2 regions of the Bariatricus sp. SGI.019 genome follow, and region 2 is predicted to be linked to the other one. Evidence: riboswitches for the same ligand, from Rfam matches in the RefSeq annotation. Region 2 holds a riboswitch; the other holds the start of a gene.
The links. A riboswitch is a leader RNA that binds a small molecule or an ion and turns the genes downstream of it on or off. The one in region 2 is predicted to bind cobalamin.
Positions count from the first base shown of each region.

Region 1: it holds a riboswitch for cobalamin, as region 2 does, so the genes downstream of both, ACQRD1_RS09585 (hypothetical protein) here and ACQRD1_RS13960 (sirohydrochlorin cobaltochelatase) in region 2, are expected to answer to the same signal.

Region 1 covers NZ_JBNPOQ010000013.1:5,080-8,269, forward strand. The annotation lists gene ACQRD1_RS09575 (dicarboxylate/amino acid:cation symporter) at 1-663, shown strand, start outside; gene ACQRD1_RS09580 (prepilin peptidase) at 647-1,090, shown strand; cobalamin riboswitch at 1,167-1,365, shown strand; gene ACQRD1_RS09585 (hypothetical protein) at 1,535-3,190, shown strand, end outside.
Region 2 covers NZ_JBNPOQ010000032.1:7,494-10,683, forward strand. The annotation lists gene ACQRD1_RS13955 (ABC transporter permease) at 1-934, shown strand, start outside; cobalamin riboswitch at 993-1,181, shown strand; gene ACQRD1_RS13960 (sirohydrochlorin cobaltochelatase) at 1,413-2,615, shown strand; gene ACQRD1_RS13965 (hypothetical protein) at 2,627-3,172, shown strand.

The DNA of each region.
Region 1 (3,190 bases), on a different contig from region 2:
ACACCTGTTGCAGTATTTGCGTTGATTACACCGATTGTGGCAGAAAATGGGGCAGAAGTACTGCTTCCGTTGGTCAGTGTGGTTCTGGCAGTTTATGGTACTTGTATATTGCATGCAATCATTGTATATTCATCTTCTGTAAAATTATTTTCCGGCGTGGGACCAAAAGAATTCTTTCAAAAAGCAGCAGAAGCAATCGTATTTGCTTTTACTTCAGCAAGTAGTTCAGCGACATTGCCATATTCTATGAAATCAGCAGAACAGTTGGGTGTCACAGAAGAGGTGCGTTCTTTTGTGATTCCGCTCGGTTCTACGATCAATATGGACGGAACTGCTATTTATCAGGGAATCTGTGCATTATTTATTGCAAATGTATATGGAATTCATCTGAGTCTGGTGCAGCAGATTACAATTGTGCTGACGTGTACATTTGCGTCTATAGGGGCGGCAGGAATCCCAGGGTCTGCAATGGTCATGCTTTCCATGGTTCTGCAGTCTGTAGGGCTTCCGCTGGAAGGTATCGGACTGGTGGCTGGAATCGACCGGATTACAGATATGGCTCCAACGGCTACGAACATTACTGGAGATATTGCATGTTCTGTTGTGATTCAGGCAACTGAGAACAAAAAACAGAAGGAGAGATCGGATGGTGAATGTCTGTAGAATATTATTTGCGGCAGGATTCTTAAGTTTATTGGCAATGATAGCCTATAATGATTGGAAGACAATGAAGATTCCGAACAAATTAATCATAATAACTGGAGGGGTTGGTCTGGCATCAACCCCTTTTTTCACAGAAATCAGTCTGATGGAGAGAGGAATCGGCGTCTTATGTATCAGCATACTGCTTCTCATTATTACGTGTATTGTTCCGGGAAGCTTCGGCGGCGGTGATATCAAACTCACGGCTGTCTGTGGATGGTATCTTGGATGGCGGTGTATGATGCTTGCATTCGTAATGGCGGTATTTAGCGCAGGAATCTATGTAGTATGGATTCTGGTGCAAAAAAAAGTTGGATATAAAACATCATTTCCATTTGGGCCATTCTTATGCCTTGGTATGGCTACAGCTTATTTTTTGAGAATGTGAAAAAGGAAGGACTTTCTTTGGGAAATATTGTAATTGGCTGATAAGTCTGCTACAATGAAGTAGTGATTGATAATATCAAATATATGGGGTTTTCAGTGCCAGACAGATGTTCATCTGTAGGGGTAAAAGGGAATCAGGTGCAAGTCCTGAGCGATCCGGTCACTGTAAGCAAGGAGTAAGGCTGTGATATGCCATTGCATATATTTTATATGTGAGAAGGTGCAGCCGAGCGTTGATATGTAAGTCAGGAAACCTGCTGAAAATGTTGGTGAATAGCTTCCGAAGAAAGTGTTTTCATGTAATAAAGATAAAGTTGTGGGAATATGTTTTTCACAGCTCTTGAAGAATGTCTGCTTTCGGAATGATAGCAGGCTTTTTCTTTGCAATACCAACAAGGGGCCACTTCCCCAGAAGGCCGAAAATAATCAAAAGGAGAGGATTTAAGTGAAAAGTAACACGAAAAAATTTCTTGCCCTTCTTCTGGCTGTGGCTATGGCAGTAATGCCTGTAACTTCGCTTCGAGCAGAAGAGTCCAATGTACAAGGACAGGAAAATGCAGAGAATGAACAGCAAGAAGAAGTGGCAGAAGGAGAAGAAGATGGACAGGGAAATACTTCTGAAGCTTTGCAGACTGTAGAGGTGCCTAAAGTTGAAGAAAGTGCAGAAAATGGACAGACATCGGAAAATGAAACAGTACAGCAGCCGATGGAATCTCAATCTTCCAATTCCCAGGGAAATGTGGAAGATGACACGGAAGAATTCAAGGTCGTTAAGTCAGAAGCAAAGGAAAATTGTGAGAAGGTCAGTATTTCCGTTTTTACAGCGAAGCTGACTTATAATAAGATCTATATTGGAAATAAAGAAGACACAGTAAAAGAACCAGTGATTGAAGGTCAGAAAAATGACCTGGGCGGTTATACATTTACTTTTGATGTAGAAAAAGAACAGCTTGGACAAAAGATATTGATTGTGCCTTATTATGCAGAAAAAAATGAATGGTATGTAGAAAAAGATGTACGTCTGGAGATTCCTGAAGAGGTAGAAGCAGAAAATATAGATTCGGATGCAGAAGAAGGCACATTTGAATCTGCGAAAATGACAAGGCAACTTCCAATGTTATTGGAAGCAGAAGCATCAGAAGAAACGTCCAAGACAGTGGAGCTTATTAGCGGTGCGGAATATAGTACGACTGTTGAAAGCAGCAGCTCTATGTTTAACATTGTGTCTTGTAAAATGACAAGTGAGAATGGTAAGGTGTGGGCTGACATTACACTCAGTGGAACCTCTTATACAAAACTTTTTATTGGAACAAAAGAAGAAGCGGCAGGTGCAGAAGAGCCACAATATATAGGTTATACAGAAAATGCAGAGGGGCAATATGTATTTAGAATTCCAGTGAGTAAATTGGATGAACCGTTAAAGGTGGCGGCATATTCCAAAAAGAGTTGTGACTGGTTTGACCGTGAATTGACATTCAGTTCGGAAAATCTAAAGATTGAAAAAATACCCGATGGAATATACGAGAATGTTGCTGTGGAATCCAGCAGTACGATGTTTAATGTTGTAGATTGCACATTATTTAATGAAAATGGCACTATGCAGGCCGCAATTACATTAAGTGGAACTGGATATACAAAGCTTTACGTGGGAACTGCAGAGGAAGCAGAGCAGGTAACAGACTATATAGATTATGCGGTAGATGCAGATGGGAAATATGTATTCACAATTCCTGTATCAGGGTTAAATACAGAAATAAAGATAGCAGCATTTTCTGAAAAGAGCCAAAAATGGTTTGATCGTATTCTGGTATTTAATCCGGAAGTAAATAATCTGAAAACGTTACCGGATGGAACATATGATGATATAATCGTGACTTCAAGTAATAAAATGTTTAAAGTCATTGCTTGTACCTTAAGTAGTGAAAATGGTTCAATGCAAGCTGCAATTACATTAAGCGGAACTGGATATACAAAGCTTTATATGGGAAGTGCAGAAGAAGCACAGACTGCAGAAAATTATATAGAATATACAGAGGGTGCAGATGGAAGATATGTATTCACAATTCCCGTATCGGGGTTAAATACAGATATAGAGATAGCG
Region 2 (3,190 bases):
GGACAATGCAGAAGATATGATGTTTGCAAAGTACCAATATGTATTGAAATCCTGTGAAGATGAGGAAGGGAAAATGATTCATACAGATAATCAGGACGTAGAGGAATTCTGTATGAAAGCATTAAAGAAGACAGGGGATGAATTGGATGAAGAAGTGTCCATTTATGGCATTCGGGATAACAGCAGATATATCCAGATTGAAAACTTATCAGAACTTGAAGAAAATGAAGTGTACCTTTCACGACCATTCAGTGAGAAGTATAACCTGAAGGTGGGAGATATCATTAAGCTGGATGAAAAATATGAACATAAGCAGTATCAGTTTAAAGTATCAGGAATTTATGAAAAATGTCAGAGTATTGCAGTTTTCCTTCCGATTGAAAAATATCGTTCTTTATTTGAACTGGGCAAGGAGGAGTTCACCGGATATATCTCAGACACAGAGATTACCGATATCGAAGAAGATAAAATCGCGACAGTTATTACGAAAGAGGATATTACGAAAATGTGCGACCAGTTAGATCATTCTATGGGAGCCTATATGCAGTATTTTCAGATTCTGTGTATCCTGTTATCTGCAGTGCTGATTTATCTATTGACAAAGCTTATTATCGAAAAGAACGAAACGGCAATCTCCATGGCGAAGATTCTTGGTTATGAAAACCGTGAGATCGCAAGCCTATATTTGCTATCTACAACAATGGTAGTGGTTGTGGCGGATACCATAAGTGTAATATTAGGTTCTACGGTAATGAAACAGGCATGGAAAATCATTATGTTTAAATATAATGGATGGTTTGCCTTTACGATAGAGCCAATGGGCTATGTGAAGATGTTTTCCTTCGTTCTTCTTGGATACCTGATAGTAATAATACTGGATTTCAGAAGAATCCGAAAGATTCCGATGGAAGAGGCATTAAAAAATGTGGAGTAGTCAATAACCATAGATATTAAAAAACAATTTCAGAGACTTTACATTTTTATTCGGGTGTGATAAGGTATGTTCGATAGGTTCAGACAATCATGGATTGTCTGATGAAAAGGGAAACAGGTGCAAATCCTGTACGAACTCGTCACTGTAAGCGAGGAGTGCAAGGCCAGATAAGTCACTGAGCAATTGGGAAGGCGGCCTTGGATGTGGATCCGTAAGTCAGGAGACCTGCCTATTGAAAAACGGAGTGGGATATGCCCACAGATCACGAGTAACTGGTCGCAACCGATTATAATGGAGATATTACATTTCTGGCAGTGTCTGTATCTGCCGGAAGTGTTGTTTGATTATGTCAGTATTACGTCCTTTTACCATTTTATGGAAAAAGGACGTTTTTTGGCTTTAAGTCATTATACCCTCATAAGTACTGCCGTTATATCCTTTTGTCGGAAATGGACCAGAAATAAGAAGGAGGAACAAGATGAAGAAAAGAGTAGTAGCAATCTTGCTGGCAGTTTCCATGGTAAGTGCTCTGGTAATGACCGGATGTTCTAGCAGCAGTGAGGAGACATCCGAAACGGCGGAGGAAACTGAAGAAGTAGAGACAGATGCTGATCAGGAAGCGGCAGATGAAGTAGCTGCATTGATTGATGCCATCTATGTGCAGGAGAGAACAGATGAAACGGATGAACAGTGCAAGGAAGCCAAAGAGGCATGGGACGCACTGACAGATGAGCAGAAGGAATTGGTAGAAGGGGAAAATGCAGATCCGGATTACTTTGGAAGAGATACAGGCGATGCATCCAAAGATGATCCTCGTAATCAGGATGATATTGGTGAAAATGAGATCCTCGTAGTCAGCTTTGGAACCTCTTTTAATGACAGTCGTGTGGCTGATATTAAGGGAATCGAAGATGCACTTCAGGAAGCATATCCTGACTGGTCGGTAAGAAGAGCATTTACGGCACAGATCATTATTAACCATATTCAGGCGAGAGATGAGGAATGTATTGATAATATGGATCAGGCATTGGAACGTGCAGTTTCTAATGGAGTGAAAAATCTGGTGGTACAGCCGACGCATCTGATGCATGGCGCAGAATACGATGAGCTGATGGAATCTGTAGAAGCTTACCAGGATCAGTTTGAATCTGTAAAAGTTGCAGAGCCTTTGCTTGGAGAAGTCGGAGAAGATGCAACGGTTATCAATGCTGATAAAGAAGCGGTTGCTGAAGCGATTACTTCTGAGGCAGTGGAAACAGCAGGATATGACAGCCTGGATGCTGCAAAAGAAGATGGCGCTGCATTTGTATTTTTGGGACACGGTACCTCTCATACTGCAAAAGTATCTTATAGCCAGATGCAGACACAGATGAATGACCTCGGATATGACAATGTATTTATCGGAACGGTAGAAGGCGAACCGGAAGAAACGGCATGTGAAGCTGTTATAGATGCAGTTGCCCAGGCAGGATATAAGAAAGTAATCCTTCGTCCTTTGATGGTTGTTGCAGGAGACCACGCTAATAATGATATGGCAGGAGACGATGATGACTCCTGGAAGAGCATGTTTAATGCTTCCGGAGAATTTGACAGCGTAGATACACAGATTGCAGGTCTCGGAGAGATTGAAGCGATTCAGAATCTTTATGTAGCACATGCTAAAGCAGTAATTGGCGAGTAGGAGTTATGAAAATGAAGAAAAGGGTAATCGCAGTTCTTGGAATACTTTTGCTTTCATCTGCGCTTGTATTTGGATGTTCTGGAAAGAATGATACTCAGGATACGGATGCAAAAGAACAGGTAGAAGAAACAGACCAAAAAGAGGATGTAGATACAGAGAGCAGCAGTGAAGCAGATGCTGGAATAGAGGATGGTACTTATTCCGCAGATTTTAATACAGACAGCGGAATGTTTCATGCCAATGAAGCCTGTGAAGGAAAAGGTACTTTGACGGTAAAAGATGGAAAAATGACAATACATGTTTCTCTGGTATCAAAGAATATACTGAATCTCTATCCTGGGCTTGCTGAAGATGCTCAGAAAGATGGGGCAGAACTTCTGGAGCCTACGGAAGATACTGTGACGTATAGTGATGGCACGACAGAAGAAGTGTATGGATTCGATATTCCAGTCCCGGCATTGGATGAAGAATTTGATCTTGCGTTAGTAGGAACAAAAGGAACTTGGTATGATCACAAAGTCAGTGTTTCCAATCCAGAACCGGTTGAAGGTGAGTAAAACGAAAAATGACTTTGA